Regions from separate parts of the Janthinobacterium sp. BJB401 genome, predicted to be linked through region 1. Evidence: predicted binding sites of a transcription regulator. Region 1 holds the regulator's gene; each other region holds the start of a gene.
What was found. The regulator LexA, encoded in region 1, represses DNA repair genes until DNA is damaged. The targets are predictions, from matches to a motif close to ACTGTATNNNNATACAGT.

Region 1 (4,833 bases):
GCCGGAGATATCGTCGGCGACGGTGATGAGTTTGCGCAGCACGCCGCGGTCGCGCACGATCTCGGCGTAACGCCGGATGTTCGCGGCCGATGGCGTGTTTTGCGCCATGGCGTTCAGGTAAGCGAGTCCGCCCACATCATCGGCCTTGCCGAGCTGGGTCAGGGTTTCAAAAACAGTAATGACATCGGCTGGCTTGGAAGCGTTAACCATCTTGACGATTTGCTCGAAGATGATGCGATGGTCATAGCGATAGAAATCCTCCGCATGCATGAAGTCGGCGATGCGGTCATATGCGGCATTGTCGCGCAGCAGACCACCGATAACGGATTGTTCTGCTTCGATCGAATGCGGCGGAATACGGAGGGAATCCAGTTGCGGATCAGAGGGGGCGTTCATGGCGCGAATTATACCCGCTTCGGCGTGCTGGCAAAAATAAAGGGCTGAAATTGAGCGAAAAAAAGGCCACAAAAAAGCCGGGCGAACCCGGCTTTTCATCGTGCGGCAATGCTTGCGGGCCAGGCCCGCAGACAATTACGCGTTCGCGTCTGGAACGACAGCGATAACAACTTCCACGACCACGTCGGTGTGCAGAGCAACCGAAACGTTGTGCTCGCCAACGATCTTCAGCGGGCCGGTAGGCATGCGGATTTGTGCTTTTTCAACAGCAAAACCTTGCTTGGTCAGCGCTTCAGCGATGTCGAAGTTGGTGACGGAACCGAACAGACGGCCATCAACACCAGCTTTTTGAGCAACTTGAACGGTCAGGCCGCTCAGTTTTTCGCCCTGGGCTTGCGATGCGGCCAGTTTGGCGGCAGCAGCTTTTTCCAGTTCGGCGCGCTTGACTTCGAATTCAGCCACAGCGGTTGCCGTAGCACGACGTGCCAGGCGTTGCGGGATCAGGAAGTTACGTGCGTAACCGTCTTTGACTTTGACGACTTCGCCGAGGTTACCGACGTTAACAACTTTTTCTAACAGAATGATTTGCATAGTTCTTCTCCAGGAATATCTGACCGATTAAGCGTGGTGCAGATCGGTGTATGGCAGCAGCGCGAGGAAGCGAGCGCGCTTGATTGCGGTGTCAACTTGGCGCTGGTAGTGCGCTTTGGTACCGGTCAGGCGTGCTGGCATGATCTTGCCGTTTTCTTGGACGAAGTCTTTCAGCGTGTCGACGTCTTTGTAGTCGACTTGCTCAACGTGAGCTGCGGTGAAGCGGCAGAACTTCTTGCGTTTGAACAACGGGTTTTGCTGTTTGCGTTTTTCTTTAAGCTTGAGCTTATTTTTGTCGAACTTTTTACCGAATGCCATGTCAGGCTCCTGTATCTAAAATGCGCTAGTCAGAATTGACTGCACTAAAATCAATGATGTGAAACACCAAACTCTTGCTGTTGCGGCTCTTCCTGGCCAGGAAACCCGTGAACTGATAGACCCCGCCCAAGCTTGCCTGGCTGAACCGGCCTGAAATTTCGCCAGCGGCTAGCGCGGCAACATCAAACTCGGTCAAACGGGCAATCCCTGCTTCCATCTGCTGCGAACTGTGTTGCAATACTGCATTCACAATCGGCAGCCCTGCCGGGGTATAGCGCAATATTTCGCGCTCGGCAATGATGGCAGTGACTTGTAGCTGGTTCAGCGCACGATCCTGGTCAAGAATTAAGCTGCTGCTGCGGCTGGAGCGGCTGCTGGTGCTTCGGTGCGGTGGCTTTTGGCCGCGTCTTCGCGTTGTACCGATTTCATCATCGGCGAAGGAGCTGTTTCAGCTTTCTTCATTTTAACGGTCAGGTGACGCAACACGGCATCATTGAATTTGAATGCTGTTTCCAACTCGACCAGGGTCTCGTTGTCGCATTCGATGTTCAGGCAGATGTAGTGTGCTTTAGGCAGCTTTTGGATCGAGTAAGCCATTTGACGGCGGCCCCAATCTTCCACGCGGTGAACCGAACCGCCGCGGGTGGTTACGCTGGCTTTGTAGCGTTCGATCATCGCGGGCACTTGCTCGCTTTGGTCCGGATGGACGATAAAGACTATTTCATAATGACGCATGCAAACTCCTTCAGGTCGGATTGATAATCGCCCACCCCGGCGTCAAGACGGGTGTGGGAAGGTCAGCCGAAGATTATAACCGCCTTTTGCAAACGTTTCAATCATTCCTTCTACCTGCGCCCGAAAAGCCCGCGCGCCGTGCCGCTTTTCATCGGTGCACAAGTATTTCTTGCGAAATCCGCCGAAAACACGGAAATCCCCTTGCATAGTGGGCGATACTGTACAAAAATACAGACTGTTCATATAGACAGCATTTTAGTATGCACCCACCGCTCATGATCAAGCTGACAGCACGACAAGAACAAATCCTGAACCTGATCAAGGACGCGATTGAAAACACGGGCTTTCCTCCCACCCGTGCCGAAATCGCCAATGAACTGGGTTTCAAATCGGCCAATGCGGCCGAAGAGCATTTGCAGGCCCTGGCCCGCAAGGGTGCGATCGAGATTTCGCCCGGCACCTCGCGCGGCATCCGCCTGATCGGCGCGGCCGCCGAAGCGCCGCCATCGAAAGTGCCGGCAGCGCTGCTGATGTCGCTGCCCCTGATCGGCCGGGTGGCCGCCGGCTCGCCCATCCTGGCGCAGGAAAACCTGGAGGCGAGCTACAACGTCGACCCGGCCCTGTTCTCGGCCAAACCCGACTTCCTGCTGAAGGTGCGCGGCTGGTCCATGCGCGACGCCGGCATCATGGATGGCGATTTACTGGCCGTGAAAAAGGTCGACAGCGCCAAGAACGGCCAGATCGTCGTGGCCCGCATCGGCGACGAAGTCACCGTCAAGCGCTACAAGAAAACGGGTTCCGTCATCGAACTACTGCCGGAAAACCCGGACTTCAAGGTGATTACCGTATCACCGGAAGACGAGTTTGCTTTGGAAGGTTTGGCCGTCGGACTGATGCGCAGCTGGCATTAAACTGCCGCATGCAAAAAGGGCCGCCACAGTCATGCTGTTGCGGCCCTTTTTTATTGCCCGGGCGTTTTATACAGCGAGGGCGTCATGGAAATCCGCGAGCAAGTCAGCCTCATCCTCGATGCCCACCGATACGCGGATCAGCGATTCGGCAATGCCCATGCTGGCGCGGCGCTCGGCGCCCATCTCATAGAAAATCGTGTGGGCGACGGGAATGACGAGGGTGCGCGTGTCGCCCAGATTGCTCGCTGGAATAGCCAAATTCAAACGGTTGAGGAAATCGAAGCAATCGATGCCATCCTTCAGCTCAAAGCTGAACAGCGAACCATAGCTGCGGAACAAGTCGGTGGCCAGCGCGTGCTGCGGGTGCGACGCCAGCCCTGGGTAATGCACTGCCGCCACGCGTGGGTCGGCGGCCAGCATGGTGGCCAGCGCCAGGGCGTTCGAGCAAGTGCGGTCCATGCGCAAGGCCATGGTTTCCGCGCCGACGGCGATATGGTGCGCCGCTTCCGGCCCCAACGAAGCGCCGAAGTCGCGCAAGGCCTTGGCGCGGATTTGCGCGATACCCCACTGGGCCGGCGCCGCCTTCTTGTAGTTCTCGAAGATGTTCGGATACTGCGTCCAGTCGAACACGCCCGTGTCCGTCAAGCTGCCGCCCAGGGCATTGCCGTGGCCGCCGATGGATTTCGTCAAGGCATTGACCACCAGGCCCGCGCCCACGGCTTTCGGGCGGAACAGGTAAGGCGTCGTCATGGTGTTGTCGACGATGTACAAAATGCCCTTCTCGCGGCACAAGTCGCCGATCTTCGCCAGGTCGGCGATCTGCGTGCGCGGATTGGCGATGGTTTCCACAAAGACGATGCGCGTGGCCGGCGTGATGGCGGCCGCGACATTGGCGACATCGGTGGCGTCGACGAACGATACGCCGATGCCCTGCCCCGTCACCGTTTGCCACAGGCTGTTGGTGTTGCCAAACAAAAAGGCCGACGACACGACATGGTCGCCTGCGCGCAGCAAGGATTGCACCACGGCGCCGATGGCGCCCATGCCGGTGGCGAAGCACAAGGTCGCCACGCCGTCTTCCATCTTGTTGACCTTGTCTTCCAGCGCGGAGACAGTCGGATTGCCCTGGCGGCCGTAGCGGAAGCCTGGCTCCTTGCCCTGGAACACGGAAGCGAGCTGGCGCGCATCGGCGTAACCGAAGGCAACGGAAGTGTGCACGGGCTTGTGCAGGGAACCGTGCTCAATGCCCTTGCGGCGGTCGTTATGCAGGATGGTGGTGGTAAAGCCGTAGGTTTTTTTGGTGGTCATGGTGAGAATTCCGAATATTCGATTTGCCGCGCAACCCCAAGGCAAATGCTGGGGTCAGTCCCTCCGGAATCGGAATGCGCACCACTGGCGCGCATTCCCCCGACGGGTCTGACCCCGAAAAAAAGCCCGGCATCGGCCGGGCAGGTTACTTATGCTTCTGTCGTCGCCAGGTTCAGGTTCAGCTGGGAACGCGGCGTATCTTCGGGCGCTGCCGCCTTCGGATGGTGGCGCGCATATTCCAGGCGGTCCAGGTATTCCTGCGACACGTCGCCCGTCACGTACACGCCATCGAAGCACGATGCTTCGAAGTTGGTGAGCGCCGGGTTGACGTCGGCAATCGCCTGCTTCAGCGCGCCGATATCCTGGTAGACCAGGTAGTCGGCCGTAATTTCGCGGCACACTTCTTCCGTCGTGCGGCCGTAGGCGATCAGTTCGTCGCGCGTCGGCATGTCGATGCCGTACACGTTCGGGTAGATCACCGGAGGCGCTGCCGAGGCGAAGATGACTTTCGTCGCGCCCGCTTCACGCGCCATCTGCACGATTTCACGGCTGGTGGTGCCGCGCACGATGGAAT
Region 2 (4,833 bases), on a different contig from region 1:
TGCCTTATTCCTCGTCGGGATCCAGCCCCTTCAGGGCCACCTGCACGGCGCGCTGCGAAAAGCCGCGCTGCATCAAAAAACGCATCTGCTTGTTGCGCTGCTCGGCATCCTGCGCCACTTCACCAAATTTGCGGCGCCACACTTCGCGCGCGCGTGCGGTCTCGCCTTCGGCCAGGCCCGCCTTGAGTTCCTGCAGCGCCTCGCCACCGATGCCATGGCTTTGCAACTCCGCCATGATGCGGCTGTTGCCGAAACGGGCCGAGCGGCGGTGGATCAGCGACTCGGAAAAGCGCTCCTGCGACAGCCAGTTCGCTTGCTCCAGGCTGTCGAGCAAGGCTTCCACGTCATCGCCCTCTTGCGCATGGCGCTGCAGCTTGCGCCGCAATTCCATGCGGCTGTGTTCACGCATCGACAGAAAGCGTAGCGCCCTGCCCTTCAGGCTCAGTTGTACTGCGGCCATACACCCACCTTGTCTTTCATTCCACGATCACATCACCCAAACACAATCGCCGCCCGGCGCAACAGCGCGGGACGGCGATCATGGTCCTACCTTGCGGCAAGCCATGCGTAGGTCGGATCAGGCCCCCTGGGCCGTCATCCGACAACATTGTTGACGTCTGTGGTGTTGTCGGATTACGCGCGGCTTTGCCGCGCTCATCCGGCCTACTCTGGCTTGGCTTCCGCAGCCTTGGCAGCCTTGTCGGCGGCTTTATCGGCTTTTTCCGGCTTTTCAGCAGCCAGCGGCGGCAGTTCGCGCACGCCCAGCGACGCGCGGACCTTGTTTTCGATTTCGCGGGCCAGCGCCGGCCGCTCTTGCAGGAAGGCGCGGGCGTTGTCCTTGCCCTGGCCGATGCGTTCGCCGTTGTAGCTGTACCACGAACCGGATTTTTCCACGATCTTGGCATCCGAACCCAGGTCCAGGATTTCGCCTTCGCGCGAGGTGCCGGCGCCGTACAGGATGTCGAAGTGCGCTTCCTTGAACGGTGGCGCGATCTTGTTCTTGACGACCTTGACCTTGGTTTCGTTACCGATTACTTCATCGCCGGACTTGATCGAGCCGGTGCGGCGGATATCGAGGCGCACGGAGGCGTAGAATTTCAGGGCGTTACCGCCGGTGGTCGTTTCCGGGCTGCCGAACATCACGCCGATCTTCATGCGGATCTGGTTGATGAAGATGACCAGGGTATTCGTGCGGTTGATGGAACCGGTCAGCTTGCGCAGGGCTTGCGACATCAGACGCGCTTGCAGGCCTGGCAGGGAATCGCCCATGTCGCCTTCGATCTCGGCGCGTGGCGTCAGTGCGGCCACGGAGTCGATGACGACGAGGTCGACACTGCCCGAACGCACGAGGGCGTCGCAGATTTCCAGCGCCTGCTCGCCCGTGTCCGGTTGCGAGATCAGCAATTCATGCAGGTTCACGCCCAGCTTTTGCGCGTAACCGACGTCGAGCGCGTGCTCGGCATCGATAAAGGCGCAAGTGCCGCCCAGTTTTTGCATTTCAGCGATGGTTTGCAGGGTCAGGGTGGTTTTACCCGACGATTCCGGACCGTAGATCTCCACCACGCGGCCGCGCGGCAAGCCGCCCACGCCCAGCGCGATATCGAGGCCGAGCGAACCGGTCGACACGACTTGCACTTCTTCGATCGGTGCGCTGGCATCCATGCGCATGACCGAACCTTTGCCAAACTGCTTCTCGATCTGCGCCAGTGCGGCGGCGAGCGCCTTGGCTTTTTCCGATGCGGGTACTACAGCTTTTTTATCGTCCATATGTTCTTTCAGCCGTTCTACAGTTGCGGATTCACGTGACGCATCTACGTGAACCGTGCAGCCTGCGATAGCGCCAGTGGGTTAAATTCTTTACACAGACAGTACTGTATAAAAAAACAGTGATCAATGCAAGCGGAACGTGGATTTGTTTTGAAACAGATCAATACAAGCCTGGTTTCTCACAAAAACTCGCCACCTTGCGGAAAATGAAACACAATACAAACTTCTACCGCCGCAAGCATAGGAAGTGCACCATGCGTATTTTACTTGCCGAAGATGACAGCGTGCTGGCCGATGGCCTGACCCGCTCGCTGCGCCAGTCCGGTTATGCGATCGACTACGTCAAGACGGGGCAAGAGGCCGATACGGCCCTGTCCACCCAGGAATTCGACCTGCTGATCCTCGACCTGGGCCTGCCCAAGATGTCCGGCCTGGAAGTGCTGCGCCGCCTGCGCGCGCGCGCCTCGCTGTTGCCCGTGCTGATCCTGACGGCCGCCGATTCCATCGAGCAACGCGTGAATGGCCTCGACCTCGGTGCCGATGATTATATGGCCAAGCCGTTCGCCCTGTCGGAACTGGAGGCAAGAGTGCGCGCCCTGACGCGCCGCGGCGCTGGCGGCGGCGCCACCATCATCAAGCACGGCCCCCTCAGCTACGACCAGGTGGGGCGCAGCGCCTACATCAACGACCAGATGCTCGACCTGTCGGCGCGCGAACTGGGCTTGCTGGAAATATTGCTGGGCCGCACCGGCCGCCTCGTCTCGAAAGAGCAGCTGGTCGACCACCTGTGCGAATGGGGCGAAGAAGTGTCGAACAACGCCATCGAAGTGTATGTGCACCGCCTGCGCAAGAAAATCGAGGTGGGCGGCGTGCGCATCGCCACCGTGCGCGGCCTCGGCTATTGCCTGGAAAAATACTCGGAAGCGGCGCGCCTGAACGCCGAAGCGGGCGAGGCGGCAAGCCCGGCCAGCGGACCCGCCAGCAAGTGAAGGCGCGCGAGGCGCCAGCGGACGAGCCGGAAGACGACGACTGGTTCGAGCCGCCCACCACGGAGCAGGATGACACCATCGAGCATTCGCTGTTCGGCGAAATCCTCGACTGGATGCTGGCGCCCTTGCTGCTGCTGTGGCCGATGAGCATCGCCATCACCTATCTGGTGGCCAAGGGCATCGCCAATCAGCCGTTCGACCATGCGCTGGAAGACAGCGTGACCGTGCTCACGCAACAGGTCAAGCAGGCCGACGGCGCCATGCTGCGCCGCGTGCCGGACAAGAACGAAAAGAGCAGCAATAATAATGGCCGCGACTTCCTGCGCGGCGACGATATCGACACCCTGTATTACCTGGTGGTGGGGCCGCGCGGCGAATACCTCGATGGCGACCGCGATTTGCCGCCGCCGCAGGACCCCGACAAATACCGCAGCGGCATGGTGCTGTTTCGCAACGACACCATCCATGGCACGCCCGTGCGCGTGGCGTTCAGCTATCTCGACATTCCCTCCAGCAACGACGACGAGCCCAGCCGCGCACTGGTGCAAGTGGCGGAAACCCTGGAAAAGCGCGCCCAGCTGGCCAATGAAATCATCAAGGGCGTGATCTTGCCGCAGTTCATCATCCTGCCCGTGATTTTGGCCCTGGTCTGGTTTGCCCTGGCGCGCGGCCTGTCGCCGCTGGCGCAATTGCAGGAGCGCATACGCGCCCGGCCGCCCGACGATTTATCACCAATCGAATCGGGCCAGGTGCCCGAGGAAATCACGCCGCTGGTCGGTTCCCTCAACGAAATGCTGGCGCGGCTGTCGCTGTCGATCGACATGCAGAAACGCTTCATCGCCGATGCCGCGCACCAGATGAAGACGCCGCTGGCCGGCATGCGCATGCAGTCCGAGCTGGCCCTGCGCCAGACCGACCACGACGAAATCCACCGCTCGCTGCTGCAACTGGCGAAAAGCTCGGAAGCGGCCACGCGCCTGGTCAACCAGCTGCTGGCCCTGGCGCGCGCGGAAAACCAGCCGCAGGCGGGCACGGCGTTCGAGCCGATCGAGCTGAGCGAACTGGCGCGCGGCGTGGTGCAGGACTGGGTGCAAGCCTCGTTTGCCCAGCATATCGACCTGGGCTTCGAGCAGCCCGCGTATTCGATCATGATTTCCGGCAATGCCATGATGCTACGCGAGCTGCTGAGCAACCTGATCGACAATGCCCTGCGCTACACGCCGTCGGGCGGCAGCGTCACGGTGCGCGTGCGCAGCACCCTGGAACTGGCCATCCTGGAAGTGGAAGATACGGGCCCCGGCATTGCGCCGGCCGAGCGGGCCCACGTGTTCGAACGCTTTTACCGCATTCTCGGCAGCAATGTCGACGGTAGCGGCCTGGGCCTGGCCATCGTGCGCGAAATTGCCCAGCAGCATGGCGCCGAAGTCGATATTTTTAACAATCCGCGCGCGCAGTCGCCGAAGCTGCCGGGCACCCTGCTGCGCCTGAGCATCGCCCTGCTGTTGCCGGACGCGCCAGAAGAGGATGACATCACGTATGGATAAGCCAAGCCCAAGCGCTCCCCCGGCGCGGCCGGCGCGCACGCCCAGCCCAGAGTTGCAGGCGCGCCGCGATGTGCACTGGCGCAAGACACGGCGCCTGACGGCCATCCTGCTGCTGGTCTGGCTGCTGACGGGCTTCCTGACCGTGTTTTATGCGCGCGAACTGTTGCATTTAAATCTGTTCGGCTGGCCGCTGCCCTTTTATATGGCGGCCCAGGGCGCCTCGCTGGTCTACCTGGCCATCATCGCCTTCTACGCCTGGCGCATGCGGCGCCTGGACCGGGCTTTTCATGCCGAGGAGCAAGCATGAGCGGCCAACCCACTTTCTTTGCGCGCCTGTGCCGCTACTACCTGCTGTTTACGGCCGGCTTCGCCGCCTTCCTGCTGGCTTTGTCCGTGCTGGAACAGGAAGGCATGCCGCGCGCGTGGATCGGCTACCTGTTCATGCTCGTCACCATCACCCTGTACGCCACCATCGGCGTCATCAGCCGCACCTCGAACGTCACCGAATACTATGTGGCGGGGCGCCGGGTGCC
Region 3 (4,833 bases), on a different contig from region 1:
GCCATCGACGAGAAATACCGGGGCCAGGGTTTGTTCCGGCAAATGTTCCTTGAAATCCGCGACCTGGCCAGCCGCAAGGGCTGTGCGCGCATCACCCTGACGGTGTGGGAAAAGAGCGAAGCGCTGCAAGTGTATCTGCACAAGGGTTTTCGCAGCGTGGGCACGTTCGACTACGCCTACAGCCTGTTCTATGACCGGCTGCATTTTCTCGTGTATGAGGGTAACTGAGGAAGGATGCTGAAGGGTAACGGGGCGGCCGGCAGCCGCCCCGTGATGAGGCTTACAGGGCCAGGAAGGCCACGGCAGACACGGCCGTTGGCAGCAGGGCACCGGCCAGCAGGCCGACGGCGCCGATCGATTCATCCTTGAAACCGCGGCGCAGCAGGGCCACGCCGGCCGGGTTCGGCGCGTTGGCGATGACGGTCAGGCCGCCACCGGCCACGGCGCCGGCCATCAGCATGTATTTCGCTTCGTCCGTCATGCCGACGATCAGCGAACCGAGGTAAGTGAGGGCCGCATTGTCGGTAATCGCCGTCAAGCCCAGGGCGCCGAAGAACAGGGCCAGCGGTTTCAGGCTGGAAACGATGGGCTGCAACCACCATTGCTGCATGCCGCCCAGTACCACCAGGCCGCCCAGGAAGAAGCCGACCAGCAAGCCTTCCTTGAGGATCAGCGGGCTTTGATAGCGCTCGTACGCCTGCACGAAGCCGAGGAAGAACAGGAACAGGCCGATGAACAGCACGGGATGGTGCGCCAGTGTCACCACGCCGGCCAGCACGATCATGTGCACCAGGCTGACGGCCAGCGGTACTTTCGGCGCTTCCACTTCGCCCGCTTTCGGCTTGATGTCGGAAGTGTTGCTGTGCAGGTATTTGCGCAGCAGGATGCTCACGCCCGTGGCGTTGACGAGCACGGCGATGGCGGCCTTCCAGCCGAAATGGCTGGCCATGTAGGCGCTGTCCCAGTTCCACGTGGTGGCCACCATCAGCACGGGCGGCGCCGCGTACGAAGTCAGTGTGCCGCCGATGGAAACGTTGACGAACAGCACGCCCAGCGCGCCGTATTTCAGCCATTCAGGGATGCCCGGGCGGAAGATTTGCGGCGCCAGCATCAGCGCGGCCAGGGTCATGGCGGCCGGTTCCGTGATCAATGAGCCCGTCAGGGGAACGAGCGCCAGTCCCAGCCAGACGAGGGCCAGTTCCGTGCGCAGCGGCATCACGCGCGCCACGCTTTTCAACAGGCGCTGCACGGCGTCGAGCACGGGGCGTGAGGCGGCCACGACCATGACGACAAAGACGAACAGCGGCTCCGTGTAATGGCGCGACTCGGCATACTCGATGGCCGCATCGCTGCCCGAGACAAAGGCCATGATGATGATCAGGATGAAGGCCCAGAAGCCGAACACGACTTCCACTTCGCCCAGCAAGTGCAGCAGGCCCGCATGGCGGGGATGGCGACGCGACAAGGTTTCAAACGACTTGGCGGCAAAAGTGTGGATGAGCGCAAGGCCGAAGACGATGGCGCTGATGATTTGGATGGTGGTCAAATGCGTTTCCTTATGGACGGAGGAAGCCGCCCGGTGCATTGCCGAGCGGTAAGGAGAGTGCTTATGGTACAGCAATCGATGCCAAAAACGGGGTTTTTCGGACATGGCGGAGCGGCCCCTGCGATAGCGGCAGTCAGATAAACCTTGCCAAAAGCGGGGCTGGATAGTACTGTATATGCATACAGTATTCATCTATCTATTCAATGATGCAACATTCTCAATTGATGGCCTCGCCGGAAGCCTTGCACCCGTCTTTATGGCGCGCATCGCAGCTGGGGCAGGGCGCCACGCGCTGCCTGGACACGGGCTTTGCCGCCCTGTCCGCGCAGCTGCCCGGCGGTGGCTGGCCCAGCGGCAGTCTCATCGATCTGCTGGTGCAGCAGGCGGGCAGCGGCGAATTGCGCCTGCTGGCGCCCGCGCTGGCGCAACTGCAGGGCTTGCCCATCGTGCTGCTGCAGCCGCCCCATCCGCCGCAGGCGCTGGCCCTGGCCGCGCAGGGACTGGCGCCGTCGCAGCTGCTGTGGCTCAAAAGCGCCAGCAGCAAGGATGCCCTGTGGGCGGCGGAAAACATCTTGCGCAGTGGCAGTTGCGGCGCCTTGCTGTTCTGGCAGCAGCACGTGCGCGCCGACAGCCTGCGCCGCCTGCACCTGGCCGCGCAAGGCGGCAACACCCTGTTTTGCATGCTGCGCCCGCTGCACGGCGCGCAGGATGCGTCGCCGGCGCCGCTGCGCCTGTCCGTGCGCCCGGCCGCCGGCGGCATCGAGATCGGCTTCATCAAGCGCCGGGGACCGCAGCGCGACGCGCCCCTGTTCCTGCCCCTGCAACCTCCTTCATTATTGCCACGCCATGCGACTCTGGATCGGCCTGTGCCTGCCCCGGCTCCCGCTCGAAGTGTTTTGCCCGCGCTGGTCGGCTGACCAGCTGGGCGTGGTGCTGGAGCAGGAGCAAGTGATGGCCCTGTCGCCGCTGGCGCTGGCCGCCGGCATCAAGCCGGGCATGCGCCGCGCCGGCGCGCTGATGCTGGCGCCGCAGGCGCGCCTGCACGAGCGCTCGCTTGAACTGGAAGCGCAAGCCTTGCAAGCGGTGGCGCTGGCGCTGCTGCAATATTCGCCGCTGGTGGCGCAGGGCGAGGAAGCGACCCTGCTGGTCGACGCGGGCGCCAGCCTGCGCCTGTTTGGCGGCGTGCGCGCCCTGTGCCGGCACATCGCGGCCAGCTTGCGCGCGCTCGGTTACACGGCCCAGCTGTCGTGCGCTCCCACGGCGCGCGGCGCCTGGCTGCTGGCGCGCGCCGGCACGCGCCGGAGCCGCGTGCTGGGCATGGAGAGCCTCACCCGCCGCCTCGACGGCCTGCCGTGCGCTCTGCTGCCGCCCGCGCGCGCCTATCTGGACTGGTTCGAGGGCATCGGCTGCCGCACCCTGGGGCAGTTGCGCCACTTGCCGCGGCCCGGCTTGCAGCGCCGCTGCGGCGGGGCTTTGCTGGACATGCTCGACGACGCGCATGGCCACAGCACGGAACTGTTCGTGTGGCTCGAAGCGCCGCCCACGTTCCGCGCCAGCCTGGAATTGTTCGACCGCGTGGAGCACGCCGACGCGCTGCTGTTCGGCGCGCGCCGCCTGCTGCAGCAAATGACGGGCTGGTTGTGCGCGCGGCAATTTGCCGTCGAGCGCATACAGTTGCTGCTGGCGCACGAGCGGGGCAGGGTGGCGCGCCCGCCCACCGTCATCGACCTGGCGCTGGGCGAGGCCGTCTGGCGCGACGAGCACCTGGTGCGCCTGCTCAAGGAACGCCTGGCGCAGCTGGTGCTGGACGCGCCCGTGATCGGCTTGACCTTGGAAGCGCTGCAGGTGCAGCCGATGGCGCCGCCCAGCGACAGCCTGTTCCCCGAGCCGGGCGGCACGCCGCAGGAGCGCCAGCGCTTGCTGGAATTGCTGGTGGCGCGCCTGGGGAGCGAGAATGTCTTGCAGGCATCACCGCGCGCCGATTACCGCCCCGAAGCGGCCAACCAGTGGCTGCCGCTGCCGGCCAGGCCAGGTGCAAAAATCGCGCAGCCGGACTTGCCGCCCGGCTTGCCCGGCATGCCCCGTCCAGGCTGGCTGCTGGCCCAGCCCATCGCCCTCTTGATGCGCGAGCACCGGCCGTTTTATGGCTCGCCTTTGAAAATGGTGTCCGTTGCCGAACGCATCGAGGCAGGCTGGTGGGGCCAGTCGCAGGCGCGCGATTATTTTATTGCCGAAGGCCTCGACCACGCCCATTACTGGGTCTACCGCGAACGCATCGCCGGCAGCGCGGAAGACGCCGCGCCGCGCTGGTTTTTGCATGGCTTGTTTGGCTAAATGCGCTGTCCTGCTGAAATTGCCATGCTTGGCTATACTTGCTTGCGCCGCGTCAACCACTTCAATAAGGATTTCTATGTCCCAACTTTCCGACTTCCCCATTACCCAAAAATGGCCTGCACTGCATCCCGAGCGCCTGCAGCTGTATTCGCTGCCCACGCCGAACGGCATCAAGGTTTCCATCCTGCTGGAAGAGCTGGGCCTGGCGTACGAGCCGCACCTGGTCAGCTTCGAGCAGAACGACCAGCTGTCGCCCGCCTTCCTGTCCCTCAATCCGAACAACAAGATTCCCGCCATCCTCGACCCGAACGGTCCCGATGGCAAACCGCTGGCCCTGTTCGAGTCGGGCGCCATCCTGCTGTACCTGGCAGAAAAGACGGGCAAGTTCATCCCGCAGGACGCGGGCCTGCGCTATGAAACGATCCAATGGCTGATGTTCCAGATGGGCGGTATCGGCCCCATGTTTGGCCAGGTGGGCTTCTTCCACAAATTCGCCGGCAAGGACTACGAAGACAAGCGTCCGCTCGAGCGCTATCTTGGCGAAGCCAAGCGCCTGCTGGGCGTGCTTGAACAGCGCCTGCAGGGCCGCGACTGGATCATGGGCGAGCAGTACACGATTGCCGACATCGCCATCTTCCCGTGGGTGCGCTGTCTGGTGGGCTTCTATGGTGCGGGCGATCTCGTCGGTTTTGGCAATTTCCCGAATGTGCAGCGCGTGCTGGATGTTTTCCTGGCCCGGCCTGCTGTCATCAAGGGTGTCGACATCCCATCGCGTGGCTAAAACAGCCGTGGCCGGACGGCGCTACAATGCGCCATCGGCCGCCCTGCGCGGCAGCTTTGATCTGAGACAATGAAATCCACCCGGCAAGATTTTCCCGGCGCGCATGGCCATGTGCTGGCGGCGCGCCTCGATGCGCCCGACGGCGCCATCCGCGCCTACGCGCTGTTCGCCC

Region 2: recA (recombinase RecA) is a predicted target of LexA. The motif match lies at 1,871-1,888, and genes of this name have one in related genera.
Region 3: imuA (translesion DNA synthesis-associated protein ImuA) is a predicted target of LexA. The motif match lies at 1,715-1,732, and genes of this name have one in related genera.

The regions. Positions count from the first base shown of each region.
Region 1 covers NZ_JABXFH010000026.1:5,991-10,823, reverse strand. The annotation lists gene HWE17_RS17215 (replicative DNA helicase) at 1-396, opposite strand, end outside; gene rplI (50S ribosomal protein L9) at 532-987, opposite strand; gene rpsR (30S ribosomal protein S18) at 1,015-1,305, opposite strand; gene priB (primosomal replication protein N) at 1,331-1,630, opposite strand; gene rpsF (30S ribosomal protein S6) at 1,651-2,040, opposite strand; gene lexA (transcriptional repressor LexA) at 2,316-2,951, shown strand; gene HWE17_RS17185 (cystathionine gamma-synthase family protein) at 3,018-4,259, opposite strand; gene purF (amidophosphoribosyltransferase) at 4,409-4,833, opposite strand, start outside.
Region 2 covers NZ_JABXFH010000006.1:140,576-145,408, forward strand. The annotation lists gene recX (recombination regulator RecX) at 5-460, opposite strand; gene recA (recombinase RecA) at 664-1,767, opposite strand; gene HWE17_RS06665 (response regulator transcription factor) at 2,022-2,756, shown strand; gene HWE17_RS06670 (sensor histidine kinase N-terminal domain-containing protein) at 2,753-4,300, shown strand; gene HWE17_RS06675 (DUF4212 domain-containing protein) at 4,293-4,607, shown strand; gene HWE17_RS06680 (sodium:solute symporter family protein) at 4,604-4,833, shown strand, end outside.
Region 3 covers NZ_JABXFH010000038.1:7,566-12,398, reverse strand. The annotation lists gene HWE17_RS21020 (GNAT family N-acetyltransferase) at 1-228, shown strand, start outside; gene HWE17_RS21015 (putative Na+/H+ antiporter) at 281-1,546, opposite strand; gene imuA (translesion DNA synthesis-associated protein ImuA) at 1,753-2,463, shown strand; gene HWE17_RS21005 (DNA polymerase Y family protein) at 2,393-3,880, shown strand; gene HWE17_RS21000 (glutathione S-transferase N-terminal domain-containing protein) at 3,957-4,661, shown strand; gene HWE17_RS20995 (S9 family peptidase) at 4,731-4,833, shown strand, end outside.